4 regions of the Bacillus sp. 1NLA3E genome follow, and region 3 is predicted to be linked to each of the others. Evidence: riboswitches for the same ligand, from Rfam matches in the RefSeq annotation. Region 3 holds a riboswitch; each other region holds the start of a gene.

Region 1 (7,622 bases), 1.5 Mb from region 3:
ATCAAGATCGTGGGTCACTAGAATCATTGTTGTGCCTTTCTTCCTCCAAATATCAAGGAGTACATCTTGCAGGTGAGTCCTTGTGAATGCATCAAGTGCCCCAAACGGTTCATCCAGAAGTAGGACCTCCGGATCTCTAAGTAGCGCTCTGGCTATTGCCACTCTCTGTGACATTCCTCCCGATAATTCCCTTGGGTATGCTTTCTCAAACCCTGTTAATCTGACAATCTCAATTAATTCATCTACCTTCTTCCTTACTTCAGGATCTTTTAAAGATAGATCTGCTGCAATATTTTTTTCGACAGTCAACCATGGGAAAAGACGATGCTCTTGGAATATGAACCCTTGCTTAATTCCTGGACCTTTAAGGTCGACATTACTAATTTTCACTGTACCTTCAAAATTGAGATCGAGCCCTACAACAATCTTTAATAAGGTACTCTTCCCACACCCACTTGGACCAATAATCGTAATGAATTCTCCTTTGTTAATATGTAAATTGACATCCTGCAAAGCTTGAATAACTTGTTGTGATTTTATAAAGGTTCGATTCAACGATTCAATGACTACACTCATCCTTGCTTCCCCTCCTCCTTCTTGTTTGCTCCAGACTTACCCAAAAACGACAAATTTGCCTTCCCCCTATCAACACTTACTGATTTAAAAAAAGAATAAAAAAAAGACTGCTATCTTTTATCAATATAAAAAAAAAGAAGAGCAGCCTTCAGTTGTCTGATAAGCCAAATATCTTATTAAGTTGTCTAATTTGTATTAACCGTAATAAACGGCTATAAATTTTAGTTTTAAACATCTCTAAAGCTTTCAGTCCTTCCGTTATCGGATAGCAACTGCTGATATCCTAAGAAATGTTAAATAATTTCCTAATAATTGCTATATTATCCTTATTTATCACATAAGTCAACTTGGAATTTAAAATAAACTAATCATTTCGAAAAATACAAATAACTCGATCATCATTTCTTAGTTAAAAGCTCTTAATTATAAGTTTGTACTGCCCTATTGGTCTTTGATTTACTTTTTGAAATAAAACGATTTTTCTCGGTTTTGTCCACTTGTGTAATTTGCCCGTCATGAATGGTAATCACGAGAGAACCAAATTGCAAATCCTTTAATGAATCCAAAATATATTTCTTTTTCTCTTGTTCAAAATCTGCCATTTTATCATTCTCCTCTCAATTTTGAAATCTACGATAATCATTTATCTCATTAAAGAATCCATCATATTTAATTAAGAAAGATGAATCCCCCCTTTTTTTTTGAGTAATAAAAAAGGCGCATACTTTTATTAAGTATGCGCCTTCGGTTTATCCAATCAGCATGCACTATTAGCTTGAAGGATTCCCCACTTTTCAGACAAAACATATATCAGGTGGGAATTCCAAGTTATTATGTTAAATATTACCTAACAATATCTTCATCTTATCCTCACTTATCCTACCTGTCAAGTGTGATTTTGAAATTCAAAAATTCCCCTATCATTTTCTTTAATGAAATACCTATAATGAACAACCACGAATACTTGAATCAAAAAAAGCAAAAAAATAAGCTGAATTTTGGTTATTCCAAAATAGCAGCTTATTTTTTTTGTCTTACATCATCTATGTTATTAATAACCATTATGATCAATTCGAATCTTCCTTTTCATTTTAGTTTTCTATCTAATGAGGTATACTTTGTGTAGATTCATCCAAAAATGACCTAATCTCCTCTTCTGACAACCCCATATCCAGAGCATTCATTATTAGCTCAACCCATTCCAAATCTAATTCCTCATGACTAAGTATTACTCCCCCTACCATTCCTCTCCCTCCAGCCCAATTATTTCAGGCAGCCCAGCCGTCATAATCAGAGAACTCCTCTAATTTTAGACCTGTAACTTTGCGTCACTATCTTTCAATAGATTTGCCTTTTACTGTTCACCGATACAAAATTGTTGTTCGAAAAGAAATAAATCCTAAGAGGTCAAAAACTTTTCAATGGATATCATGAGGTAGTATATAATAGACATCATGGGTATATTATATCATCTATGGACACTCGTTCCTAATAATACGAATTCAATAATTTTTTTATTCAGCTTTTTTCGAAGAAAGGCGAGCTAATCGTTTTCCACTTGAAATTTTTTTACTTAACAAAAATGTACCACCACCAAGGGCTAGGAATGCTCCGGCAATTAATAAATTATAAATACCAGTTGCGCTATTAGGAAGTTTATACCCGGCAACTGATAAGACTCCACCATTTGTCCCATCAACAAAAAACCTAAGCTGGAATTCACTATTAAGATTTTGAAATTCATTTCCAAGTTCAATAGGTATATAGATATTAAATTTTAGTATCTCTGAAGCATGCCTTTTCAATTCCCTTGAATCTAATTTTTGAAGATCCTTAAATTTCCCATCAAATATTACACCATTTTTATCTTCAACTTTTAATAATAATTCATTATAAAATTTTTCAGACCCATTTAAAAAGCTATTTGAAAATAGATACTTAATATCCTGGTCCCCATTATTTTTAACTTCTATTTCTTTAATGTAAGTATCGCCTGGTCTCCCACTTTTTATATCAAAGAAAACTTTCTCGGGACTTGTTGAAATATCAATTTCTTTTTTAGTCCCATTGGCATTAATTAAACTTAAGGGGGAATACAAGGAATAAATGGTGACAATTATTAATATAACAAAGGATTTTTTTAACATATTTACCCCCCATTTCCCCTTTTTTTAAAAGAGGTGGATAATAACCCTACCTTTAAAACAAAATATCTTTCTGTATTTAGTAAATTTATTTTTCTAATCCTGCCAAGCAGGCGCGTCAACTACTGCTGGTTGGTTAGCAACATTACTAGTTGAATCAGTTGTTGCACGGTCACCAATTATCCCATTACCTGTAAGGTTTCCGTTAGGTGCATTTTGATCATGATATTTTGGAGCCATTACTTGCCTTGCATCGAAGTTAAAGGCAACTTTTGCTACCATACCTTGTAAATTATTTTGCGGCTGTCCAGAGTCTTTAAACTCTATGATGATACGATATCTATTTGTTTCACTTGAATTTATTCCCAGAGGTGTTAAATTTAGTTTTCCATTTTTAATATAGTCAGCTTTGATTTTTCCTGCAAAATCTCCAGCAATCGCTTCTCTTAATGAAATATCCTGAGAGTTAATAAGGAGATAACCAGCATCTGGTGCATCTGGGTCAATATAAGGTGGTGTTGCATCAACAAAGTATTTTACATTTAGGGCATCCAAAAATTGATCAGAAGTTCCACCTGTGCCTAACGGATTTGTTACATTAGCCGTTACACCCATGAATACATCTTCAATAGCAAGGCTTCCGGAATTTTTTAATACAAATTGTCTTTCAAAACTGTCACCAGGTTGGATATTACTTAAGTCAAAGTTAAGTGGAAAATCCCATGCTTTCTGTAATTCAACATTTAATGTGCCTGCTGCAAATCCATTATGAAGGGTTGCTGCATCACTAAAATAAGCGAATGTACCACCACCGATTAGTGATAAACCTAGTGCAGCTGATGCTGCTCCTAACCCTAACTTTCTTTTAATACTCATTCCCTTTTCCTCCCTTTTCCACCTCTTTAAAGAGGTATGTAAATTTATGATGGATCCTTATGACAACATAAGGAAAACAACCGTTAAATAGTTTCATGACCGTCTTTTAGTTCTTTCTCCCTACCCTTATCAAGTTCTTTTACAGCTTTGAAAATTGTAACCCCTGAATATGCAAGCAATATTATCCCTGGCAATATAAGTAATAGCGAAATTCCTTGTTTTGATTTTGCAAAATCTATTAAGTAGCCCGCGTAAGGGACAGTAAATCCAGTGTATTTTCCAACTACATTTTGTGAAAGTACGGCATTTGCATCTGGATCCTGGTTATTATCCCCTTTTGTTTTATACATTGTTTGATTACCATCTTTATTAACTTCAACTATTCTGTGTGTAACTAACTTATTATCTGATTCCATAAATGTTATTACATCTTTCTTTTTTAGGCTTGCAGGATCACTAACAGGTTTTATTGCAATTATCGAGCCTGTCTTAAAGGTTGGTTCCATTGAACCAGATAATACGGTTTTTAATTGATAGCCAAGAAACTGTGGTTCTCCACCTGCAATTTTCGAAGAAATCACTATATAAACCATAAAAATTAATAAAAGAAAAAGTAGTATTGTAATAAAGTTGCTAACAATTTTCATGCTTTTTTTCATAGATTTCACCTCATTATTCATACTCATTATTTATTGACTTATAATTATTTATCAGCAAAGGTAGATTTTCTTCATTGGAGAGAGAATTGCTATCTTTTGTCGGAATATTATCTTGAGATCAGGTGCTATTTGTTACTTCATTACCTCCCGATTAATTGGTTGCTTCGGACTGATTTATCGGTGTGCTACCTGTTTTTAGAAGTTCCTCACTTTTTTTTTGCTCTTCGGTTAAAGCGTTATTATTCGATTTATCATTTACGTTAGGATGATCGTCACATACTTCTCTTTCTGGAGTGTTTGGATCATCTGGACAATAAGTTTCTTGATGCCCTGGGTTATCCTCATCACCAAAATCATCATCATATTGATCACATTGTTCGCTTCCATTACCTAAACCAGAGTTATCTTTGCACTTGCATATATCTTTATATTTCTTTGCATATTCTGGATCTTTACAAAAATTATTTGATGCTGAAAATGAATTATTTATTTGCTCAGAGTCATTAAAATAAGAAAATGTATCGTTCGATATAAAACTTGAGGAAAGGATAATTAAATATAAAAGCCAAAGATTCAAAATTAGGTAAAAAGGCTTTTTATGTCTTTGAATTACCTTATTGTGAGACCGCTTCTTCCGCCTTGTATAATCCATTTGAACTACCCCTCCTTTAAGTTCTTTAAAGTGAACATATCTTATCGTTAGATCGCAAATTATATATCGCCCAGTTCTTTATAAAGAACCTCCCTGTTTGAGTATAGGTCATTTTTCCTAATAATAAAAATCCCAAAATAGGGCAAAAATACTAAATTAAGCACCTTTCACTTGAATTATCTCTTGTTTTCTTAATTTCCTGTACAATATAAAGAATTTAACGTTCTATATAATGAACTATTTAACAGTATTAACTATTAGAATAGAGTAAAATTAGAGATAGTTCGATTGAAGATGATCAAAGAGACTATAGCTTCAAAGTAATATTCCATTACTGATATGACAACCTTAGTTACAATTAGGAGAGGGTGTTTTTCGTAGGTTTCGACAAAATCCTAAGTAAATGTAATGCTCTGGGTTTGAATGGAATCCAAATAGGATTAATTATGCTAACTTGTCGGTAGTGATTACAATTTCTTATGACACCTTATAGTATTTTCTTATTTTTCCATTTAATTGTAAGAGTTGTATAATGGATAATAGACTATTTAAAAAGGGGAATGCGAAATGGATGAACTTGTGTTAAAATATCAAAATATTCCAACAACATGTATTTCTGATGCGATGGACGGATTATATAATTTGGATCCCTCTATTAAACCTTTAAAGGAAGAATATAAATTTGCTGGAAGAGCTTTAACTGTTAAGATTCCGGTCGGTGATAACAAAGCTGTATTACGTGCGATTAGAGAATCAAAGCCAGGTGACATTATTGTCGTTGATGCCAAAGGAAATCAATATCGAGCGATTGCGGGCGATTTTGTGGTAGGAATGGCCCAAACTCTTGGCGTAGCCGCTATTGTCGTTGACGGTGTTATCCGCGATATCGTTGGGATTAAAGACTTAGACTTCCCTATTTTTTCAAAAGGAACAGCTGTTGCGGCCAGTGGAAAAGCAGGTGTTGGTGAAATTAATATTCCAATCGCATGTGGTGGACAAGCCGTATATCCGGGCGATATCATAGTTGGGGATGCTGATGGGGTCGTCGTTATCCCGCAATCGGTGGAACAAATAGTTTACACGAAGGCATTGGACAAACTAGAGAAGGACCAGGTGCGCGAAGAAAAGATTTCAGGGGATCGTAACGCGATCATTAAACATTTAGACAAGCTTTTAGCTAAATAGAATGATGGAGGGGGAGAAAGCTCTCCCCTTTTCATTTCAATGGAAATTGCGGGGTGTATGCTGTTGATAGATTTAAAGAGAAATGGTTGCGAGGTTTTCCCTATTTTTGTGCCGAATCAGTCAGGATTAAAAAGTATTAATTTTTATTTACTAAAACAAGACCATTCTCTTACGCTGATCGATGCGGGTTTGAATAATGAAGACTGCTGGAATTCATTACTATCCACACTTATCAGGAACGGTTTTCGTTTGGAAGATATGACTGAAGTGCTCTTAACCCACCATCATAATGATCATATTGGGTTAGTAAATAAGATTGTTGAAAATCATCAGATCCCAATATACGCCTCCCCCCATTCCATTCCCCGATTAAAAAGAGATCAAGCTTTTTTGGAAATGCGGGTTGAATTTTTTGCGCAGTTATATAAAGAAATGGGTTGTGGTGAGACTGGTGAAACCCAAGTGGCATTTTTAAGAAAAGCTATTCAAAAAAATAAGGATCAAGCTATTCAAACGAATATTATTGAGTTAACTAATAAAAAATTTTTAAATTTTAACGTTATGCAAACTCCAGGCCATGCATCTGACCAACTTGCATTTCATGATACAGCAAATAACTGGTTATTTGCTGGTGATTTATTGATTGAGCATATTTCAAGTAATGCCTTAGTTGAGCCCGACTTACATGGGAAAAGAATCCACTCGCTCATCCAGCATTCAAACTCGTTAGAGCGGTGCTTATCGCTTAATGCTGATCTTGTTTTTGCAGGTCATGGAGTATTGATTGAAAATCCAAATCCGTTATTCAAAAAAAGATTGGACCGAATAGAAGGAAAGTCACTGCGACTTCTTCAATTGATCCAATCTGGAATTCATACTGCAAGTGAACTTGCCCAAACATTATATAAAAAAATGTATGATCAGCAATTTTCTCTTGTTATGTCTGAGGTTATCGGACATTTAGACTATTTAGAGGTCCAAGAAAAAATTTACAAAGATTTAATTGAGGGCATTTGGCATTATTCGATTGCCAGAAAATCTTGAAGTCAGAGACTTCATTTTCAAAATTTACCTAGATTAAGAAGATTAACCAAGTTATAAGGTAGCAAGGCATTTAGCTGTAGTTTCATCCTTTATCGTTTGTGATGGAATTTGATAAACCCTTGGATCTTGCTCACAAACTTTTACCCAAGCATCAACACATTGAGGGTCAAAGTGTGACCCTTTGTTATCTATTATAAAATCCATTGCCTTAGAATGTGGCCAGGCCTTTCTATATGAGCGATCGGATGTCAATGCATCGTAAACATCTGCAACGGCTACTATCCTAGCATAAAATGAAATTTCCTCTCCCTTAAGTCGATCGGGGTAACCACTCCCATCCCATTTTTCATGATGAGAGCGAATGATGCTTAACTCTTCTTTCATAATCCCGAGGACTCTACACATTTCATACCCTTTGACAGGATGTTCTTCAATCAAAGCACGCTCATCGGGTAATAATTTTCCCGGTTTATTTAGAATAGTGTC
Region 2 (7,622 bases), 620 kb from region 3:
ATTGCGGCTTTTTTGTTCCCATTTTTCCTACCACTTCGGATTTTGGGCATCATAGTGGCTCTTTGATTCCCATTTTTCCTCGACTCTTGGATTTTGGGCATCATTGCGGCTCTGTTGTTCCCGTTTTTCCTGCCACTTCGGATTTTGGTAATCATTGCGGCTCTTCACCAAAGCTGTCCGAAATCGCCGCTTAGTGAGCATATATAAGTTCAGAGAGCAACAAAATTTACGAAAAGAGCCTTCTTTTATTTTGCGATGTAGGTGGCGAGGGCTTTTTGGACGTCGAAGATGCTCTTGTCTTTTTTGAATTGTTTTTCGATTGGTTGATCCGAACCGGAGATCCAGATTTTTAGTTCGGCATCAAGATCAAAGGTTCCGGCTGTTTCACAGCTAAAATGGGTGATACTTTTGTAAGGAACTGAATGATATTCAACCTTTTTCCCTGTCATCCCCTGCTTATCGATTAAAATCAGTCTTGTATTGGTGAATACGATGAGGTCTCGTATTAGTTTATAGGCTTTTTCAACTCGCTCATTATTAGCAATAATCAGTTCAAGATCTTTTTCTACCTCTTTTACGTCTACTTCGGAAACATTCCCCATTAGACCATCTAGAATACCCATTTGAACTTCCTCCTTTATTTACGGTTACTAATAGTTTTTCTTTATCTTCATTTTATTTTCCTTTATATTTTAAAATAATATTAGTTTATTTGCTGATTTTATAGAGATTCATTACAAAATCAGGTAATATCCAACTTAATGGAACTATTACTCACCTTCTCTTTATAACCTTTGAATAAAACTCACTTTTAAGAATAATCCAGTGAAAGTAAATATTTAACAGGGACGATAAAGCTATAATATATAGAGGGAGATTAATACATATTAATTGGAGGACTTTATTATGCAAACTTATATACTTATTGCATTTTTTCTTTTGATATTAATCTTATCCATCGTAGCATTTCGGTACTCGCAGAAATTAATTGTCCGTTTAGCACCACCGCTTATAACCTTACTTGTGTTGTTTTTGGGCTTGATGATTTCTATTTATTTTAATAGTGAATTCATTTTCGCCTATTTATTCCTTAATTTATTGCCTAATTTACTTGGGCTCATTGTTGCCAGTATTGTATTGCATATTGTTCTTCGTTTGTTCAAACAGCGAAAAATTGATAAGACTGGCGTCATTGGGGTTGCTGTTATATTAGTGATTTTTGTTGTGTGGAATTACTTACAAAGATTTATTTGATGTTTATTTTTCCAAAAGCCAGCCACCTGTACGCAAAAAGAATCTTCTATTTCTGCCACATGAAACGAATTCATCTTACCCATACTATGTGAGGGGTGAATTTAATTGAATTTCATGTGGTTTTTTGCGTTTATTTTTCTAAGTCAAACGACCGAGGTACCAGCAGATAATTTATCAATCAACCTGAATGGTGATAACATTGCTGTGGTGAACCGTTCCGATTTTATGATGCCTATTCAAATGCTTCCTTTTTTTAATAAAAACAGCTTGTTACAGCTCGAGGAAAAAGTGGCTCAGCAAATTAAGAAAGAACCAGTCAATGCAGGTCTGGACCAAAGCGGAAATATTTATGCCGAAAAAACTGGTGCTGTGCTAAACCGAAGCAAATTTACGGAGCAGTTCTACAAGTACTTCTACAGCACTGGGCCCGCAACAATCGAAGTCCCTGTTCGCGCAATATACCCGCGAATTGATAGCGAACTGATTTCTGATATTAGGACTGAGATGCTTGGACATTATGTGACTTATTATAATTCTAGAAATGAAGAACGTTCCCATAATATTTATCTAGCGACTGCTAAGATTAATAATACCGTGATTTTTCCTGGGGAGAAGTTTTCTTTTAATCGGATTGTCGGAAAAAGGACGAAAGCGAAAGGATATTTACCGGCACCGGTGATTGTTAAAGGCGAGCTTTCAGAGGGAATCGGGGGCGGGATTTGTCAGGTGTCCTCGACATTGTATAATGCTGTGGATCAGTCGGGATTAGAGATTGTGGAGCGTTATTCCCACAGCAAGAAGGTCCCTTATGTTCCTGACGGCCGGGATGCAACGGTCAGTTGGTACGGTCCCGATTTCACCTTTAAAAACAAGTATAATCAGCCTGTGCTCATTCGGGCTCAGTCCGGTAATGGCAGAATGATTGTGATGATATTTTCCTCTGATGGTATCAATTATAATCCACGGAAAGTACCGCGTATGTCAGGAAAATTGCCTAAAGAAATACCTGCGCCCCTATAAGGAAGGGACGCAGGTATTTTGGTTTTGATTATTTTATTTTGACTTCTCACAGCATTTTAACACTTTAAAGCACCGGGGGTCAGGCGCCACTCAGCGCTTTAACGCAATAAAGCGTCTGCTGTTTTATTGTTCTTTTTAGTTCTTCGGCTCAGAGTGAGGTAACCCTGGACTTTGTCTAATTCATTTAATAAAAAAAGAGACCAGACTTCCTTTTGGATTAATTCTCCCGAAAGTCTGGCACTTTTATTGATTTTTATTTTCCGTTATTTTCTTTTGATTGTTGTTGTTTTCCATGATCTATTGCAGTTTCTAGAGCTTGTTTTGCTTGTGTTTTTGCTGCCTCAGCGGTTTGCTTGGCCTGCATTTTTGCAGTTTCTTCTATCTGTTTTGCTTGAACTTTTGCTGCCTCAGCAGTTTGTTTGGCGACTTCCGCTGTTTGTTTTGCTTTTTCGGCAACTTGGTCAGGTTTCTGGCTTGTTTTCTTAACATCAGCATTTGGTTTACTTGTATTTTCTGTTGAAGTGGCTAATGGAGACGCTGTTTCTTCTTCAATTGCAGCGGCTGGTAAGGCTTCTGTTGACACCGCACCATCCGCAGCCAACTCATCTGTGTCTATTTTTTCAACTTCAGTTTGATTATCGTCTTCTACTGCCGAATCTTGATTAAGTTTCGTTGCAAGTTTATCTTTTTTAGCATTAAGCTGTTTTAACTTTTTCGTATATTTTTCTGTTGCTTTCGTGTTTCCCTCGGCTTTCGCTGTTTCGATTGCTTGCTCTAGATAATCTATCTTTTTAGAGAGGGCTTGAGCCTTAACTTGAGTCATAGTAATGTTAAGTTCTTGCATCACTCCGCCGATTTCTGTTTCTCCACTGTTTAAAAGGGCGACTATTTCTTCAACCGTCTTCCCGCTAATCTCAGAAAGGGCGATCACCTTTGCAATTTCTCCGTATCCAAGGTCCTCACTACGTAATGCTTTAACAACATCTGTATCAAGTCCCTGTACTACGTTGGCAACTAGAAAAGCTTCGTCCTGTTGTTCCTTGACCTCAACTTTTTGGTCTTCACTTAGTTGATTGGCCAGATCTTCATCAATTTCTGCAGCGTCTGCTAATTGCTCCCCAAGCTCTTGTTTTGTTTGGTCCTCAACCTCTTCATTAGCTACGACATCAGAAACCGCGTCCTGAGCCTCTGCAAGGACCTCAGTATAATCAGATATGGTCTCCGTAACTAATTCCGGTTGTTCTTCTACCGTCATTGCCTCCGCTTCAGCAAGTCGTTCATCAGCTTGCTCTAGCAAAAGGTCGGCTTCCTTTACAGCGTCAGTAGTAACTGCTAATTCTACCTCTTCATAAAGCTTGTCCACTGGATAAAGAAATTCGTCAGGCGTTATTCCAGCAGTGTCTGTCACCTCGGAATTTGCGCTCACTGAAGTTCCCATTGCAAACAAAAGAGTAAGCGCTGTTAAGCAAATTCTTCTTTTCATCGTTTTTTCCTCCTACAAGTAATTTATAACGATTAAAGCCCTTAGGAGATAATAAAAAAACTACTCCGAAGAATAGTAAGCAGCTTACTCTTCGGCAACTGGCTGGCATCATCAATGAATACGATCTTAGCCCCTATAGCTTTGCGTCCCTGAATTTCCCCAGGTTTGCCCTTTCGGATTTTAATAGTCATTTTAATTATAAGATTACTAGAAATAAATGGGAAGATAATTTCCTAATATAATAAAAATCAAATAGAGGTGCCCACCGCTCACTCCTTCTCTTTAATGCTTTACTTTTAACGGTGGTCAGGCACCGAATGACGACTTAAAGCTGTACCGAGCCACCGATTCTTGCAAATTTCCCGGTATTTCTTCACAATATTAGTAGATGATATTAGTACTGTTTTTGATCGCTTATTTAATCCGATTTGCTTTTTTGCAAAAAATGAGGAGGCTCCGTTATGCATACTCCCTCTGATAACAATTCCGGAAAGTCAATCAAGAAGGACCCTAATTTAACAAGAAAGCGTCTATTTCGTTTTATTGGTTTATTAGGATTATTATTACTTTTATATATCTTCTCAGACAAAATTATCAATCTTTATAACCGCTATTTTGTCAACGAGGACAAGCTGTTGGTCACATATTTGGATAAAACAGACCTTTACAATGACGATAGTGATGCAATCGTTAAAAACGTTAAACTTAAATTATTTCGTTTATCTGCTGAGGAATATTCGGTGGAGATCAAAAATACTCAAGACCAGCTTCAGGAACTGACAAAGACAACCAAGAATCTTAAAACACCGAAAGGCTTTAGCAACCATAAAAAATCCTTCATGGCGGTAATGAAGGAACGAATGTTGGTATTATCTTATTTAGATAAGGCTAGGAAGGACAATAGTTTTGATGAGCTAAACGCCCACTTTGATGAATTGGCCCACAAACAGGAACTGGAGCGATCCAGCCTCAAAAAAGCCTTCGATGATGCTGGCATTGAATATAAAGAGCTTGGAGATGGCTCGTTTCGGTATTGGTACAAGAGCCATTCCGCAAAACCGATTCGCTAAAACAGAAACAACGCAAAAAATCCCCTTCACATGTAAGGGGATTTTTCGCGTATAAAAGTGCCAGGGGGGCTTTGGCACTCTCTACTGCTTTAACTCTTCACAGCGCCGGGGGTCAGGCACCACTTAGTGGTTTAGCGCGTTAAAGCAGCCGCGGCAGTCCCGGTTTTGTAGTGTTGATATACTCCGGTGTTGATGGAGATTTTCACTAGTTGGTTGATGTCGGTTTTCCAGGAGTGGTCTAGGTTTGTTGGATCGACGGTTGCGACTCCATATTTTAGTTTGATCCACTTCTGGGTATCTTCGTCTTGGAAGTAGCCGGAAATTGTTGTTGATAATGGATGAAAGGCTTTTTTACTTGAGTGAATCCTGCCATGGTAAATATGGCTTTCACCGTATTGGTCATGAATCCAGTCGTCTTCAATATTCAACAACCACAGCTTCCCACTACCAACCTTCCCGACTAATTTAGCCTTTTTCTCAAAGGTATATTTCATTTAAAATATCCCCTTACTTCAAAATCTTATGACGCTTGGTACCATAGCAAAACTCACTTAACTTATTAAACAGTCATTAACGATCCTTTTAATGCCGGAATCGCATCTACGACGTGTCTTTGGATCGCCAGCTCTTCAGGTGAGAAACCTAGGGCAAGACCGATCAACTGCGGTAAGTGCAGGATTGGCATCGTAATATCTTCGCTAAATCCTTTTTGTGCGTCAGGCTGATATGCATCAAGCTGCATTTGACAAAGCGGACATGGAGTGACGATGCAATCTGCACCTGCATATTTTGGTGACAGACAGTTTTTGCCTGTTAAATCCATTACTTCTTTTTCAGCTGGAAAAACAGCATGGAAACCACAGCAAGCTAATCTTTGATCAAAGTCAACACTCTCTGCCCCAAGCACCTCGGCAACCATTTCCATCGATTGCGGATTCATATGGTTTTCAAAGCCCATGATATCGGGTGGCATGGTAATATGACAGCCATAGAAATTAGCTACTTTTAAACCAGTTAATGGTCTTTTTACTTTTTTGCGTAGATTTTCCAAACCATAATCTTCAATTAATGCCCAAAGGAAATGCGTTACTTCAGTTGTACCCTTGTACTGAAGTCCCGCTCTGCTTAGGCCTTCATTTACTTTAGTGCGAAGCTTTTCATTTTTATCCATTTTTAACTTAGCTGTTCTTAGCATTAATGTACATGTATTACAAACAGTCAATAATTTTAACGTGCCTAGCTCTTCTGCCAAAGCAATGTTTCTAGCGTTAATAGACGTGGCTAAGAAATTATCGACATCTTGAATGTGGCTTGCCCCACAGCAAGTCCAACCATTTAATTCTATTAATTCAATCCCTAATGCAGATGCTACTTTTTTAGTAGAAATCATAAGCTCTTCTGCTGCTGATTCCAATGTACATCCTGGGAAAAAGGCGTATTTCATTAGTCGTTTACCTCCTGTGCAAACTTATAAATCTCTCTAATTCCTTTAATACCTTCGACAGCCTTTGGCATATGAAGCGGGTTGATTTTACCCTTTTTAATCATTCTCAAGGCAAACGGAACACGGGCCTTCACGGTATTGAGGACACCTTCTGTTTTAATTGGTAGCATGACTTCATTTAGGCGACCTTTGCTCTTTACATCATCATGGAAAGCAAAAGCGTGTCGTGCTCCTAAGTTTTTCACTTCACCCATTTTGATAGATTCTGAGCGTAAGTAAGCAATCTGTTCTGTTAATGGAATACCCTTTGGACATTTTGTCACACACTGCATACAGTGGAGGCATTTCCATAATTCATTTTCATAAACTGGACGAATATGCTCTTGTGGTGAACCGTCCCGTGAATCAACAGCAAAGCGGTAAGCACGATTTAGGATAAACGGATCCAAATATGTTCCATCATTTATTGCAAGCTGGTTACATTCTGATGCACAAACACCGCACAAAATACAATCGGTTGGGGAGGAAATATCATGGTAATCGTCCTCAGCCTGAATAAAGCCATCCTCTTTACTGCCCTCATCTGAAGGGATCAACCACGGCTTAACCTGCTCCATTTTTTCCATCTTAGGTTCCCAAGCAATTGCCAAATCCTTGATCACGTCAAAATTTTTCAAAGGTTCAAAGGTTAAGTAATTAGTAGAAAATGTTTCTAAAACCTCATCCAATGAAGTTTTACATGATAGAAACGCATGGTCATTTACTCTAACGGCACAGCTTCCGCAAATGGCATGGCGACAGGCGGAGGTGAACGTTAATGTCGGGTCTAGCTGCTCGCGAATCGAAGTTAAGGCCCAAAGAATGGTTTTCCCTTTTTCATACGGAAGTTCATAATTGTCATACCATTCGCGCTCGCCGTCAAATCTCTTAATTTTAAAATAAATTGTCGTAAACATTAGTACTTCCGCTCCTCCGGTTGATATTTCGTGATTTTTACCGGGATGTAATCTAACCGATAGTTATTCCCTTCCTTATGGATCAACGTGTGTTTAAGGAAGTCACCATCATTACGTACAGGGTAATCCGATCTAGAATGAGAGCCCCTGCTTTCTTTTCGGTTGATTGCTCCCATGGTCACTGCCTTTGCGAGCTTTAATAGATTTCCAATTTCAACATAGTTGAGGAAAGCCATATTGTATTTTAACGAAGGATCTCCACAAAAAGCCTCTTTATATTCTTCTAAAAGCTGCTCTACTGTTTTAGATGCTTCGACCATTTCTTCTTCAGTCCGGAAAATCCCAACATTGTACCACATTGTTTCCGCTAATCGATCACGGATACTAAACATGTT
Region 3 (7,622 bases):
GATCAATACGATTTCGGAACGACTTTTAGGTCTTGTCGAGAAGAACAAACTCATCATCGTTGAAAAGGTAATTGAGTCGATCAATCAGGACTTACCGTATTCAATGGCTGATAGTGCCTATATTGGTTTAGTTGTTCATTTGGCGCTTGCAGTTGAACGAATTCAAAAAGGGGAAGGGATCTCTATTGATACATCCTACCTTGAAAATCAAAAATCAACCAAAGAATATAAATTTGCAGAAAAGATAGTTGAGGAACTGGAGCAGGTTTTTCAAATTAACATACCAGAGGCAGAGATCGGTTATATTACGATGCACTTAAAAGGTGCTAAATTACGTCACGATAAAGAATATTTGATCGAAGACACCAGCTTACAGATTGCGCTAAAGACGAAAAATCTCATTCAAAATGTGGGGAATCGGTTAGGACGAGACTTATCAACCAACCGGTCGTTATTCGAAGGATTAGCGATGCATTTAAAACCGGCCATATTTCGCCTTAAACAAAATATGGGGATAAGCAATCCATTACTTGATCGGATTAAACGAGATTATGGCGAACTATTTTCAATTGTGAAACAAGCAACTGATGAGGTGTTTTCGGAGTTTATCGTTCCAGAAGAAGAAACAGGTTATCTGGTCATGCATTTTGGTGCAGCGGTGCTTGGGAATAAGGAAATTAAAAGTATAAAAACCTTAGTTTTATGTTCCAGTGGCATTGGGACATCCAAAATGCTTGTGACGAGATTACAAAAAGAATTTCCGGAGATGAAGGAAATTCAAAGTGCATCTGTTCTTGATCTAATTAAGTTAGACAAATGGGATTATCAATTGATTATATCCACGATTCCTATTCCAGATTTTCATATGGAATATATCTTAGTCAGTCCCATTTTAAATAAAGAAGAAATAGAAAAGATTCGTAGTTTTATCAAAGAGCGTTTCAATACGAATGGACGCGACACCAAGCTAGACCTTCCGCAAGCGGAGAGGATGAGCAAGAAAACATCCAAAAAGTTACTAAAAGAAATGTACGATTTGCAAGAGTATGCCGGAGCCATTACTGCTATATTACAGGACTTCGACATGAAAGAAGTGGAAGCGGGTTTAACGACTAAAGAAATATTAATCCAGGCTTGCCAAGATTTATATGATAAACAGCTAATCGATGATATTGATAAGGTTGTTCATGCAATCGTTGAACGGGAAAATCTCGGAGGTTTAGGGATTCCTGATACAACAATGGCACTCTTTCATGCTCGATCGACACACGTCATTACACCATCCTTCACCATTTATGTCACCCGTGAGCCGATAAAGGTTCGGGGCATGGATGATTCAATCATGGAGATGAACCAGATTGTGTTGCTGTTATCCCCAGAGGTGGCATCCGAAGGAGCTTTAGAAGTATTAAGTTATGTAAGCTCTTTATTAATAGAAAGCGAAGAAAGTATCACCATTTTTGAATCAAATGACGATGAGAAAATTTTAGCCCTATTAACTGCAAGATTTGATACATTTTTTAACGAGAAATTACTGGAAATAAGGAGTGTATAAATATGTCAAACTCAATTCTAACTAAAGATAACATTCGCTTAAATGAAACTGTGGGGACAAAAGAAGAAGCAATTAGATTAACGGGTAGTATCCTTGTTGACAAAGGCTATGTGGATGCAGGCTATATCGAGAAAATGCTTGAAAGGGAAGAATTGACCTCTACTTATATGGGGAACTTTTTGGCTATTCCACACGGAACAGAAGATTCAAAGCAGTTTGTTAAAGAATCTGGTATTTCATTTATTCAAGTTCCACAAGGAGTCGATTTTGGCAACGGAAATATCGTCAAGCTTCTCATCGGAATTGCCGGAAAAAATAATGAACACTTAGACATTCTATCTAACATTGCCATCGTTTGCTCTGAAGAAGAAAATATCGAAAAGTTGGTTAACGCTACAACAGCAGAAGAAATTTTGTCGATCTTTGAAGGGGTGAATTAATTTGTTAGCCGTACACTTTGGAGCAGGTAATATTGGTCGTGGTTTTATTGGGAACTTACTTTATCATTCTGGATATGAAACTTGTTTTGTTGATGTAAATAGCGAAATAGTAAATTTACTCAATGAAAAGAAGGAATATCGTGTTGTTCTAGCTGATCCATCTCAACAAGAAATGGTCATTAACAATGTTAGCGCGATTAATAGTCAGGCAAACCCGGAGCTTGTGATCGAGGCGATTGCCAAAGCGGATATCTTAACGACGGCGATTGGTCCAAACATTCTCCCGCTTATCGCTAATTTAATTGCAGATGGCTTGCGTAAGCGAATCGAAATAACGGACAAACCATTAAATCTGATTGCTTGTGAAAATATGATTGGCGGCAGTTCTTTATTAAAAGAGAAGGTATTTGAAAAATTAACCAATGAGGAAAAGTCATTATTTGACCAACGTTTCGGCTTTCCCGATTCAGCAGTTGATCGCATTGTTCCAAATCAAATCAACGAAGATAAGTTAATGGTGAAGGTTGAACCATTTTATGAGTGGGTCGTTGAAGAAACAAAAATAGTTGGCGAAAAACCGGAAATTGCCGGAATTACTTTTGTTCAAGATTTAGTGCCATTTATTGAACGGAAATTGTTTACGGTCAATACAGGTCATGCGCTGGCTGCATATTTTGGCTATTATTTCGGCATTGAAACGATTAACATTGCAATGGAAAATGAACAAATAAACGGTTTGGTTGAAGGCGCGCTTAGAGAAAGTGGTGAGTTTTTGGTGGAAAAATATGGATTTAACCGTGATGAACACGGCAAATACATTCAAAAAATTCTACATCGTTTCGCCAACGCTTATATTATTGATGAAGTTACGAGAGTTGGACGTTCGCCTATTCGCAAGCTTGGACCAAATGATCGTCTCGTTAGCCCAGCTAGGCAATTTATTGAAGTAGTAGGGAAAGAGCCGACCTACCTCATGAAGGGAATAGCGGCAGCGCTTCTTTATGATTTTGAAGGCGATCAAGATGCTGTTCATGTTCAAAACACCATTAAGGAAAAGGGACTTGTTGCTGCCATTGCGGAGTATACAAAACTTAATCAAACATCACCTTTGTTCGAAGGAATTGTTGAGCAATACAACCAATTGAAGATGAATAAATAATACATTAAAATAGCCTTCCTAGCGCAACCGCTTGAATTAGAAAAGCTGTTGCATTGGGAAGTCTTTTTTGTTGTTTTTGAACTCATATCCTTGAAAATGAAACTGATTGGAGCGGAAGGTGCTCGACTCCTGCGGGAGCAGCGGGACAGGTGAGACCCCGCAGGCGCTTAAGCGCCGAGGAGGCTCACCACCCGCCCCGCGGAAAGCGAGCACCTGAAGCGGAAATCAGCCTTTTTGAAAGATGACACTCAATAATTACTATATTTTGAGATAAAATAGAGTTGGAGTATTTGTTGAAATAGGAGGATTTTGAAATGGATGTAAAATCAGCCCAAAAAGTAGACTTTAAAAAGGAACTGAAGGAATTTTACAGTTGCCCAAAAAAGAATGTCCTTGTCGATGTACCTGAGATGAATTATTTAATGATTGATGGCAAGGGGGACCCGAACACTGCCATAGCCTTTAAGGATGCGATTGAAGCACTATATTCAGTCTCCTATTCTGTTAAATTTTTATCAAAAAAGAACGGTTTGGACTATGTCGTTATGCCGCTGGAAGCACTTTGGTTTATTGATGAGATGAATGATTTTATTCATGTTCCAAAAGATGAGTGGGAATGGACCGCGATGATTATGCAGCCAAGTCATATCTCTAAAGAAATGATGAACGATGCAATCGAATCGGTAAGAAAAAAGAAGGGCTTAGCTTCATTAGATAAAATAAGATTTGAAGGATACAATGAGGGTTTATCAGCACAGGTTCTTTATGTTGGACAATTTGATGATGAGCATCCAACCATTGTAAAGCTACATGAGTTTGCTCAAGCGAATGGATATCGTATTGAAGGAAAACACCATGAAATTTATTTAAGTGATTTTCGAAAGGTAGACCCTAGTAAATTAAAGACAATCATTAGACAGCCCGTTTCAAAAAAATAATGGATATTAGACCGCTTATTCGAAAACGAATAGGTGGTTTTTTAAAATCGTTTGAATCAATTCTGTATGACCTCCACTTTTAGTGTGAATAATTAATTAGAACAAAATTCATATCAAGGATGTTATATCATGATTGAGCATGTATTACTTTCTATTGTCAGGTCATTTACTGCGTTTTTAGTGTTAATGTTGGTCGCAATATGTCTTGGAAAGCAAGTTAATTCTCATAAGAACTATTATAATTTCGCTTTATCACTTATAATTGGTTCGTTTGTGGCAAATATGGGGTTCGATACGAATATCAAATTTATTCCCATGCTCGCTGGATTTTTAACGATTATTATTGTGTATTTTCTCATAGCAAAAATCTCCTATAGAAGCAGAAGGTTCAGCCATTGGTTTTCTGGAAAACCGACAGTGATCATTAAAGACGGAAAAATCTTAGAGGGAGATATGAAGAAAATCAAATTCACGTTGGATAATTTAAATCAGCAGCTGAGGGAGTTAGGTATTTTTGATGTATCTGAGGTGGAGTTTGCGTTATTAGAGGTAAGCGGTAATTTATCCGTTTTAAAAAAAGCAAAATACCAAAGCCTTACCAAAAATGATCTATTTCCGTTTGCTCAGACTCAAAAGTTGAATTTCCCGATTGAACTGATTGTGGAGGGTAGCCTAATCGAAAAGAATTTTGATGATAAATACACAAGGGAATGGCTTAATCAGCAACTTCAATTAAGAAATTTAAAAAGGGAACAGGTACAGTATGCTGTAATTAGTACAAATGGAACTCTATTTATCGACTTGTTTCGAGACAATTAACACTTATTACCTAAAAATGTAGTGCTGTGAATTTAATACAAATTTTTAAAAATACACTTATTTTTCATTAAATATAGTAAAATAGTATCAGTGAATAGCAATTATTCAACTTAATAGTCAGATAAAGGCAAACTTATTGAAAGATAAGGACGCAAAGCCACAGGTCTAAGGAAATCTATGACGGCTGGGTTACCGATGAATGAAAATGATTCTACCCTCCTAGTTATGTCTCTTTGGGTACGAATATTTTTTTTGAAAAAAATTGATTGACATACCAAAGCTGTTCCACAAGAAATAACTAACCACATGTTGGATGTACTGGAGTGAGGAAATGAAATATACCGGGAGGACAGTTGCCGTATTAGTCACTATCATATGGCTTGTCATAGAGAGTTGGATTGATCATGAATTTCTAGTATTTCAGTTTGGGTTAGGAATTCCTCTTGGATGGTTTTTTGGAAGACATTATGATAAAGCGGTATTTTTACGTAGAGACTTAAAAAATGTCCAGAATAAACTAACGAGTGAATATAATAAAAGTTTGAATGAAAGCGAAAAACTTTTTAAATATATTGCTTACCATGATTCATTAACAGGGTTAGCAAATCGGAATAAGGTCCGTAAACATTTAGGTCAGGAATTATTAATTTCAGAAAGAGAAAATCAAAGTGTCGCTATTCTTTTTATCGATTTGGATCGGTTTAAGTCTATAAATGATACGTGGGGACATAAAATAGGTGATCAGTTGCTAAAGATGGTCGCTATTCGTTTAATAGACTGTATTGGAGCTAAAGGACTAATCGCAAGGCAAGGAGGAGATGAATACATCATTTGCCTCCCTGATAGCAATAGAAAAGAAGCGGAAGCGATCGCTCAAAAAATTCTACAAACCTTATCCCTACCATTTGAGATTATGGTTCATGAAGTAGTTATCACGTCCAGTATTGGGGTTAGTCTTTCCCCACTTGATGGAAATGAAGTAGATACTTTGATTCGAAACGCAGATATCGCCATGTATTTAGCAAAAGAAAAGGGAAAAAATAACTATCAATTTTACCGATCTGAAATTGAAGCTTTTATCCATAGAAAATTTGAATTAGAGAGTAAAATAAGGAAAGCAATACATAATCAAGAGTTTGAGCTCCATTATCAGCCGAAATTTGCTCTAAATACTAATGAGATGATTGGGGTTGAGGCATTAATTCGCTGGAATGATCCCGAACTGGGGACCATTCAACCAGCTGAGTTTATTCCGATCGCGGAGGAAACTGGGTTAATTGTCCCAATTGGTGACTGGGTAATGAAGGAAGCTTATAGACAGCTTAAGGTATGGCAGGGATCAGGGGTAAAAAACCTGATGGTTTCTGTAAATATTTCAGCAAGGCAGTTTCTTAATAGGGACTTAGTTTGCAAAATAGATTCAATCATAAAGGAACTTGACCTTGACCCAAAATATATAAATCTTGAAATTACAGAATCAATGGCCATGGCTGATGTTAGCCACTCAACTAAGCAAATGAGAGATCTTAAAAAGCTTGGGGTGCTCCTTTCGCTAGATGACTTTGGAACGGGATATTCTTCGCTAAGCTATTTAAATAAATTCCCTTTCGACTTTTTAAAAATTGATAAGTCGTTTATTCAACAGATGAATCATTCGGAAAACAATTTAAGTATTGTCCAAGCAATCATCACAGTTGCCCACAGTTTTAATATGTCTGTGATCGCAGAAGGAGTTGAGAAGAAAGAACAACTCCAAACCTTACGTTTAAAAAAATGTGATGTGGTTCAAGGTTTTTATTATAGTCCACCGTTACAAGTAACAGAATTTGAAAAACTTCTAAATTTAAGTCATTAAATCATGCTAGATAAATACGCAAAGAGGCTGGGCTTCAGATATATCTGAAACCCAGCCTCTTTTTGAGTAATTGGTGCAAATTTAGTTTGTTTCCTCTTTTTTGCCTCGTCCGGCTGCTTTTATAGCATGCTTTAATATGATCTCGATTTGGGCATTGACACTTCGGAGCTCATCACTTGCCCATTTTTCGAGTGTATCATATGTCCTTTGGTCTATTCGAAGAAGGAACTTCTTTTTTTCAGACATAGTATCACTACCTTAATAGATGGTTCCTGTATTGATTACTGGTTGGGTCCCTTTTTCTGAGACGATTGTCACCATAAGGTTATTCACCATCTGTGCTTTCTTTTCTTCATCTAGTTCCACGACACCTTCACTGCTTAGTTGCTCAATCGCTGATTTAACCATCGAAACTGCACCATCGACGATCACCTTTCGGGCTGCAAGTATGGCTTTTGCCTGTTGTCGCTGCAACATGGATGAGGCAATCTCACTCGAATAGGCTAAATGCATAATACGCGCTTCGATAATCTCTACCCCTGCAACTACTAATCGTTTTTGTAGATCCTTCGTTAATTCATCGCCAACCTCATCAGAGTGCTGTCTTAAAGATATCTCATAATCATTGTTGAAATTGTCGTATGGATATTGACTGGCGATGTGACGCAAGCCAGTTTCACTTTGGGTATGAACAAACTCTTTATAATCCTCAACATCATAGACTGCTTTGGCAGAGTCAAAAACCTTGTAAACAACAACAGCGGCAATCTCGATTGGATTTCCTTCCAAGTCGTTAACCTTTAGTTTCTCACTGTTAAAATTAATCACTCTTAAAGATACATTTTTTCTTAAGGTC
Region 4 (7,622 bases), 310 kb from region 3:
AAAAGATGAAGGAAAAATTGAAAGTATTAAACTTCGGGGCAATCAAACCTTCCCATTTTGACGAAGAAATGTATGAAGAACTCAAAGAGATTTACGATCTCGTCATGAGGAAGGACTCCTTCAGCATTAGTGAAATGCAGGCGATTGTCGAAGAACTTGGTGCCCTTAGAAAACAGTAATACTTAAAAAACCGGGTAAATCGCCCTACTTAATTTCCTAATTATTCACTTATATTACATTTAGAGCCGGCAGATAGCCGGCTCATTTTCTTATCAAATTTCCACAATAATTAACTACTAACGACATCAAATTATAAATTGTCTTGATCCGTTAATATAACTGGGCCATCTTTTGTAATCGCAATCGTATGCTCATATTGGGCTGAATTTTTCCCGTCGATTGTTCTTGCTGTCCAACCATTATCATCCATTTTGGAATGATAACTGCCTACATTGATCATCGGTTCTATTGTGAAAACCATTCCTTCCTTAATTCGAGCACCCTTACCTGGAAGTCCAAAATGAGGAACATCCGGTTTCTCATGGATTACTGCCCCAATTCCATGGCCAATAAAGTTCCGAACCACAGAAAAGCCCTCTCCCTCAGCGTAAGTTTGAATGGCATGCCCAATATCACCAATCCTATTTCCTACTTGTGCCTGTTCAATTCCTTTATAGAGTGCTTCTTTCGTTACTAATAGCAGCTTATTGGTCTCCCCTGAAACCTTACCAACCCCATAAGACCAAGCCGAATCAGCTAATGAACCATTATAATTTACTACCATGTCTATTGTCACGAGATCCCCTTCTGATAAAGGGTTCTTGTTGGGAAATCCATGGCAAATTTCATCATTAACACTTGCACAAGTAGCAAATTGATACCCTTGATAACCCTTTTGTTCTGGAGTCGCACCCCGCTCCTTTAAAAATTTTTCCACAAACTCTTCAATTTCCCATGTAGAAATCCCAGGTTGAATCAGTTTCGCTATTTCTTTATGGCACGCTGCAAGAATTTCACCTGCTTTTTTCATACCGTCAATTTCACGCTGGGATTTTAAAATAATCATTTTTTAGTCCGCCTTTCTAAAACTTTCTTGTTTAATTTTTACATAATGGACACTTGTTTTATACACTATTGTAGTATACCATGCAGAAAAACGAATTCAATTTATCAGTCTTAAGCTGTTGTAAGTGCTTATTAATCTGACAAATAAAAAGATTTTGTTCTTGATATGGAACCTCCTCTTTTCCTTTGATATAATGGTATTACATTATAATAAGGTGTGTGAAGGTGCATGATCGGTGAACGCGTAAAAAAGCTTCGTCAGGAAAAAAAAATGTCCTTAACTGAGCTTGCTGACCAAGCTGGAGTTGCAAAATCTTATATAAGTTCTTTAGAGCGTAATTTACAATCCAATCCTTCTATACAATTCCTAGAAAAAATTGGGACTGTTTTAGGGGTTCCAATTGATTATTTTATATTAAACAATCCCGACTCTGAAAAGCTTGACCCAGGTTGGATCAGTTTAGTCAAAGACGCGATGGAGTCTGGTATAACAAAAGATCAATTTCGTGAGTACCTTGAATTTAATAAATGGAAGATTAATCAAGATAAGTAAAAAACCTGTTCATCTGAACAGGTTTTTTGTTTATCTGAAGAAAAAAATGAAAAACAGCAACTTTTCATCCAACTTTGACATCCTCTATTTCCGAATGACACTATGTAAGTGAAAAATGTGGTGTTACTTCGCCTTTTTTTCTTTTAAAAATTTCCTAATATCTTCCTTATCAATTCCCATTTCTAATGCTTCTAAAATTAATTGAATCCATTCAACATCCAATTCGCCATTTACTTTCAACTCTGTAGTCAATTTCTCCCCCCACTAACTTAATAGGAAGTCCAGCCATCCTAGTGCATTTATATCCTTTAGACCTTAGATCTGTGACTTTGCGTCCCTATTTTTCAATAGGTTTGCCTTTATCTGAATCCTTTTCTTATATTTTAACTGGTTTTAAACAATATTTGTGTATTATTTTGTAAATTTCGAATATTATTTTTATACAAATTATGACAAATTCATGATTATTAACGTCTTCAAATAAACTGTATAAAATAAAAATCAAGATATGTCGATATTTTTTTCTCGATTTTGTGAATTTTATGTGTCTTATTTCTGAAAATTCAGATAAAATATGCATATACAGATTTTATTAGGGGGTATTTCTTTGACGGTTTGGACTGTAATTAATTTTGCTATTCCAATTGCCTTTATGGTTGGCTTAGGATTTTACCTTGATCATGTTACAAAACCAGAAGTACCTACGGAAGAAAGTCAAGAGTAATTAGGGGAAACCATTAATAGATGAGTGGGCATGGATCAACAGGTTCATGCTTTATTTTTTCCAAAAAAATAATGCTCCTGGGGGGAGAGCATTATTTTTGAAACTTATATTTTATTCAAAAAATGGGGGTATGTGAACCATTGAACAATTTGATTATATAACATTATTGCTGTATTTTGTGTGAAGAATTCGTGAATAATTTCACAACTTTTTTTAGCTCCCTTCCCTTTTTTTCACATCTTTTTCCGGTCATTTGGGGAAACTACAAACGGAATGAAAGGAGTGGTAAAAATGGGACGTGGTAAAGACTTTGAACATAAGAAAAAGAGTCATCCAGGTAACTTTCCAGAAAATAGTGTAACCGAAAAACACTCTAAGGAAAGAATTGGCGATGAAGAATTAATCGTAGTTCAAGAAGCGTTTAAAAACCGTGTCGATGGAGAAGAAAATACATGATTATTGTTCAAGACTCCAAGCTGTCGTGTAAATGCGATAGCTTTTTTATTTTGGCTCTCTTCTAAAAGATTGCTGTTTTTTTCCTTAATTCCCTTAACGATTTTCTGTTGCAAGTCCCCTCCCTTTTACTATCATTACAAAATAAATGATTTTTCCGTTATAATATTTAGGGGAAATAAAGATCGTGTTCCTCTTTGAAAGGAGAAGTTATGAAAACACTCGTTTTAGCAGAAAAACCCAGCGTTGCTCGCGAACTTGCTCGAGTACTTGGCTGTAAACAAATTCATAAAAGTTACATAGAAGGAAATCAATATATTGTTACTTGGGCTCTAGGCCATTTAATTGAACTTAAAATGCCGGAGCATTATGATGCTAGCTACAAAACATGGCGCTTAGAGGATTTACCGATTATTCCAGATAAAATGGGAATTAAGGTAATGAAACAAACAAGCCATCAATTTAAAGCGATTGAAACACTAGCGAAGCGAAGCGATATTAAAGAATTTATCATCGCCACTGATGCAGGGCGTGAAGGAGAACTTGTCGCCAGGTGGATTCTTGCTAAAATCGGTTGGCGAAAACCGCTAAAGCGGCTATGGATCTCCTCACAAACAGATCGCGCCATTCGCGAAGGCTTCCAAAATTTAAAGCCTGGCAGCCAATTTGAAGATCTCTACCAATCAGCTGTTTGTCGTGCCGAGGCTGATTGGCTTATTGGTCTCAATGTTACAAGGGCTTTAACGACAAAATTTAACGATCCATTGTCAGCTGGTCGTGTTCAAACCCCTACATTGGCCATGGTCATTGAACAGGAAAACACGATTCAAAAATTTGTTCCTAAGCCTTATTGGACGATTGATTCTCAGGTCGGTCCTCTTAAAGCAGATTGGGAAAGCAACGGTGAAAAGCGCATCTTTGCTCTCGAGACAGCAGAGAAAATACAGACAAAGATTAATAATCAAAAGGCACTTATTAGTGCCATCGAACGAAAACAAAAATCAGAACAACAGCCGTTACCGTATGATTTAACCGAATTGCAGCAGGATGCAAACAAACGATTTGGCTTTTCGGCTAAGAAAACATTAACTGTTTTACAACGATTATACGAACAATATAAGCTCGTTACTTACCCTCGGACTGATTCCCGATACTTAACAAAGGATATGGAAGCGACGATGTTAGATAGACTTGAGGGTATTTCCTCAGGATACCGTGATGAGGTTCGACCTTTGCTTGCTACAAAAGGAAGAGTCCTTGCAAAAAAAGTCTTTAATAACGAAAAGGTAACCGATCACCACGCCATCATTCCAACTGAACAACGACTAAATTTATCTGACCTACCAACAGACGAACGAAAATTATATGATATCATCGTTCGCCGGTTCTTGGCTTTATTTTACCCGCCCTATCAGTATGAAACCATTCATGCTGTGTTCACAGTTAACGGAGAAACATTAAAGGCAAAGGAAACCATTGTGATTGAACCTGGTTTTAAAAAGATCACTGGTAAACACGATGATAGTCCAAAACTAAATCTTTCCCAACTGGTAAAAGGCCAAAGCCTATCTGTTAAAGCTTCAGTATCTGAACAAAAGTTAACAGAGCCACCTTTGCGTTTATCAGAAGCAGATATTTTAGCTAAAATGGAGAAATTTGGGTTAGGGACACCCGCAACTCGTGCTGAAATTATCGAGCGGATTATTGAAACAGAAGTTGTTGAACGTCAAAATGGTCGCTTATATCCAAGCCGTAAGGGAAAACAATTGTATGAGTTAGTCAATGAAGAGCTGAAATCGCCGGAATTAACTGCCCGTTGGGAAAAGGACCTTGAGCTTATTGCCCGCGGAAAAGGTGATGCTAAGCAATTTTTACAAAAAATTCGTCAACAAACTAAGGACCTTGTTTCAGAAATTAAAACAACGGATAGAACTTACCGTGCCCATAACTTAACTGGTTCAAAATGTCCAGAATGCGGATCATTTTTAAAAGAGAGAAGCACCAAGGAAGGAAAAATTCTTGTATGTTCCAATATGGAATGCTGCTATCGTAAACATAAGGACGCAAAGTTATCAAATCGACGTTGCCCTCAATGCCACAAAAAAATGGAGTTGCATGAAGGAAAAGCTGGTGTCTATTTTCAATGTCGACCTTGTAATGTTGTTGAAAAAGCAGAAGGACGTAAAAAAGCTGTTAACAAGCGAGAAGAAAGGCAACTTGTTCAAAAATACACAAAAACTGAATCATTTGGAAACAGCTTAGGTGATTTATTAAAAGCTGCCCTTGAAACAAACAAAGACAAATAGAAACCCATCATCTTTCCCTGTGATGGGAAAAGAGGAAATAACATGAAATTGAGAGATTGGGATCGGAATTTAAAAATTCGATTGTATGGTGAGGCATTGATGAACATCTCCTTTTGGATGTTCTTTCCTTTCCTAACCATCTACTTTTCAGAGGAATTTGGTAAAGATACAGCTGGACTTTTGCTGATCTTTTCGCAACTTTTCTCGGTTTTTGCAAATTTAATGGGAGGATATTGTGCTGATCTTTATGGTCGTAAGCGGATGATGGTATTTTCCGCCTTTGGACAAGGATTTTGTTTTATTCTGTTTGGAATAGCGAATTCACCTTGGCTTGACTCACCTGTTTTAAGTTTCATCTGCTATGCATTTGTAGGAATTTTTGGAGCCTTCTATTGGCCAGCAAGTCAGGCGATGGTGGCTGATGTAGTAGACGAGGAAAATCGTAGTAGCGTATTTGCCATTTTTTATACCTCAATCAATATTGCTGTTGTCATTGGTCCATTAATAGGCGCCATGTTCTATACCCATTACCGTTTCCAACTTATGCTGATCGCTGGAAGTGCTTGTATCCTGTTAGCCTTCATTTTAGCAAAATGGACTCGAGAGACAGCACCGTCCTTTTCACGTTTTGAGACAAACGAAAAGCAATACTGGTACTCTTTTTTAATCAACCAATTGAAAGATTATCGGATTATCGCGAAGGACAAAATCTTTTTATTATACATAATCGGGGGAATTCTCCTTGCCCAAACGTTTATGCAACTTGATTTGCTGATTCCTGTCTACACGAAGGAAAAAGTTGGCCTACAAACTGTTTTTTCACTTGGTGATTGGTCCTTATCGATTAAAGGAGCGCAGGCATTTGGAATTCTTTTATCGGAAAATGGTTTTTTGGTTGCCTTATTAACGGTGGTCGTGACCAAATGGATGACAAAATACCATGAAAGATATGCATTCATCCTGTCCTCCTTAATGTACGCTGTAAGTATTTTCTTATTAGGACATACCACATGGATTTGGGGATTAATATTAGCGATGGCCATTTTTACATTTGGGGAGTTAATTGTTGCTGGTATCCAGCAAACCTTCGTATCTAGGATTGCACCCGCACATATGAGGGGACAATATTTTGCTGCAGCAAGCCTTCGCTATACGATTGGCAAAACAATTGCTCCAATCTCGATACCATTAACGGTTTGGATTGGCTATGACTGGACGATTTTCATTTTAAGTCTATTAGCGGTGTTAAGCGCCATTATTTTTCAGTTGATGTTTTCATTGTACGAAAAGGAAAACTCCCACCAAATTGAAAAAGGATCTGCCTAAGTTTCATAGGTCTTAAAGAGAAGGGTCATCGAATATCTCGATGACCTTTCTTTTCATGCACTTTGCTCCCGTTTTTCCTTCGTATTTGGACTAAAAAACCATTTCATCATCGGCGGAGTTACGATCGTTGTAACCAGAATCACCACAACAATAACGGCAAACAAATCTGAACTCAAAAGCTTCGTCTCTAATCCAATCGAGGCAATAATTAATGCCACTTCGCCACGTGATACCATGGCGGCTCCAATTCCTAACGAACTGTTCCAAGAAAATCCAGAGACTCGAGCCCCAATCATTGCACCGGATAGTTTTGATAAAATAGCAATAAAGCTTAATATGATAATCAAACCTAAATGTTCGGAAATTCCACCAAACTGAGCAGAAATCCCTATCGATGTAAAAAATACAGGTACAAAAATGGAATAACCAATCGTCTCTACCTTTTCAAATACCTCGTGTTTATAGTTAGTTAAACTAATGGCTATTCCAGCAATATATGCACCAATGATGGCAGCGACACCCGTATATTCTGCCATGTAAGCAAACAAGAAACAGATGATTAAAGCCGATGAAATAACCGTTTCTGTCACTCGTAACGGTGCGAATTTTTTCAAGAACCAAGGAACCACTTTCCAGCCCACAAGAATAGCACCTGCAAAAAATAGCACCTGCTTTAATATTGTTATTCCTAAATTGACTTCTCCACCTGCCAAACTCATTAAAAATGCCAATGCCAAGATCACAACAACATCATCTATAACAGCTGCCCCTAAGATAGTGGCCCCTTCGCTTGTCTTCAGTTTATTCATCTCTTTAAGAGCTTGAACTGAAATACTTACACTCGTTGCCGACAGTAATAGTCCTAAAAACCATGATTCTATCGTTGTCAGATCCATCATCTTTCCTGTAAAATACCCCAACACAAGTGGAACAATAATTCCTCCCAGCCCAACAGAAGTGGAGGCCTTTCCCGTTCGTTTAAATTCATCAAGGTCCGTTTCTAATCCAGCGATAAACATCAGTAATATTACCCCGATTTGACTAAATTCTGCTAACGTTTCCGTCTCCGTTACCAGTCCTAAAACAGATGGTCCGAGCACAATTCCAATTAACAGCTTACCAAGAACAGAAGGCTGCCCTAGTCTAACACTGATGTCCCCCGCAATTTTTGAAGCAATTAATATCATGGACAATT

What was found. A riboswitch is a leader RNA that binds a small molecule or an ion and turns the genes downstream of it on or off. The one in region 3 is predicted to bind cyclic di-GMP.
Region 1: another riboswitch for cyclic di-GMP. It lies ahead of B1NLA3E_RS23785 (anti-repressor SinI family protein); the one in region 3 lies ahead of B1NLA3E_RS01035 (putative bifunctional diguanylate cyclase/phosphodiesterase).
Region 2: another riboswitch for cyclic di-GMP. It lies ahead of B1NLA3E_RS21020 (DUF5667 domain-containing protein); the one in region 3 lies ahead of B1NLA3E_RS01035 (putative bifunctional diguanylate cyclase/phosphodiesterase).
Region 4: another riboswitch for cyclic di-GMP. It lies ahead of B1NLA3E_RS23500 (anti-repressor SinI family protein); the one in region 3 lies ahead of B1NLA3E_RS01035 (putative bifunctional diguanylate cyclase/phosphodiesterase).

What each region holds. Positions count from the first base shown of each region.
Region 1 covers NC_021171.1:1,710,638-1,718,259, reverse strand. Annotated here, with positions in the region: gene B1NLA3E_RS08295 (ABC transporter ATP-binding protein) at 1-576, opposite strand, end outside; gene B1NLA3E_RS08290 (YezD family protein) at 996-1,178, opposite strand; gene B1NLA3E_RS23785 (anti-repressor SinI family protein) at 1,680-1,820, opposite strand; cyclic di-GMP riboswitch class I at 1,845-1,938, opposite strand; gene B1NLA3E_RS08285 (TasA family protein) at 2,091-2,723, opposite strand; gene B1NLA3E_RS08280 (TasA family protein) at 2,817-3,596, opposite strand; gene sipW (signal peptidase I SipW) at 3,680-4,255, opposite strand; gene B1NLA3E_RS08270 (SipW-dependent-type signal peptide-containing protein) at 4,407-4,907, opposite strand; gene B1NLA3E_RS08265 (RraA family protein) at 5,475-6,092, shown strand; gene B1NLA3E_RS08260 (MBL fold metallo-hydrolase) at 6,150-7,136, shown strand; gene B1NLA3E_RS08255 (HD-GYP domain-containing protein) at 7,188-7,622, opposite strand, start outside.
Region 2 covers NC_021171.1:4,381,444-4,389,065, forward strand. Annotated here, with positions in the region: gene B1NLA3E_RS21000 (hypothetical protein) at 1-155, opposite strand, end outside; gene B1NLA3E_RS21005 (PH domain-containing protein) at 246-623, opposite strand; gene B1NLA3E_RS21010 (hypothetical protein) at 907-1,254, shown strand; gene B1NLA3E_RS21015 (VanW family protein) at 1,369-2,274, shown strand; gene B1NLA3E_RS21020 (DUF5667 domain-containing protein) at 2,528-3,757, opposite strand; cyclic di-GMP riboswitch class I at 3,848-3,937, opposite strand; gene B1NLA3E_RS21025 (hypothetical protein) at 4,219-4,827, shown strand; gene B1NLA3E_RS21030 (hypothetical protein) at 4,959-5,321, opposite strand; gene B1NLA3E_RS21035 (CoB--CoM heterodisulfide reductase iron-sulfur subunit B family protein) at 5,387-6,271, opposite strand; gene B1NLA3E_RS21040 (succinate dehydrogenase/fumarate reductase iron-sulfur subunit) at 6,271-7,227, opposite strand; gene B1NLA3E_RS21045 (FAD-dependent oxidoreductase) at 7,227-7,622, opposite strand, start outside.
Region 3 covers NC_021171.1:185,306-192,927, forward strand. Annotated here, with positions in the region: gene B1NLA3E_RS01010 (BglG family transcription antiterminator) at 1-1,555, shown strand, start outside; gene B1NLA3E_RS01015 (PTS sugar transporter subunit IIA) at 1,558-1,995, shown strand; gene B1NLA3E_RS01020 (mannitol-1-phosphate 5-dehydrogenase) at 1,997-3,154, shown strand; gene B1NLA3E_RS01025 (GyrI-like domain-containing protein) at 3,469-4,092, shown strand; gene B1NLA3E_RS01030 (DUF421 domain-containing protein) at 4,222-4,911, shown strand; cyclic di-GMP riboswitch class I at 5,028-5,108, shown strand; gene B1NLA3E_RS01035 (putative bifunctional diguanylate cyclase/phosphodiesterase) at 5,243-6,766, shown strand; gene B1NLA3E_RS25085 (hypothetical protein) at 6,848-7,012, opposite strand; gene B1NLA3E_RS01040 (SPFH domain-containing protein) at 7,025-7,622, opposite strand, start outside.
Region 4 covers NC_021171.1:498,327-505,948, reverse strand. Annotated here, with positions in the region: gene B1NLA3E_RS02595 (DUF1128 domain-containing protein) at 1-179, shown strand, start outside; gene map (type I methionyl aminopeptidase) at 311-1,066, opposite strand; gene B1NLA3E_RS02585 (helix-turn-helix domain-containing protein) at 1,295-1,618, shown strand; gene B1NLA3E_RS23500 (anti-repressor SinI family protein) at 1,742-1,870, opposite strand; cyclic di-GMP riboswitch class I at 1,891-1,986, opposite strand; gene B1NLA3E_RS25145 (hypothetical protein) at 2,634-2,798, shown strand; gene B1NLA3E_RS02580 (DNA topoisomerase III) at 3,008-5,101, shown strand; gene B1NLA3E_RS02575 (MDR family MFS transporter) at 5,144-6,427, shown strand; gene B1NLA3E_RS02570 (cation:proton antiporter) at 6,481-7,622, opposite strand, start outside.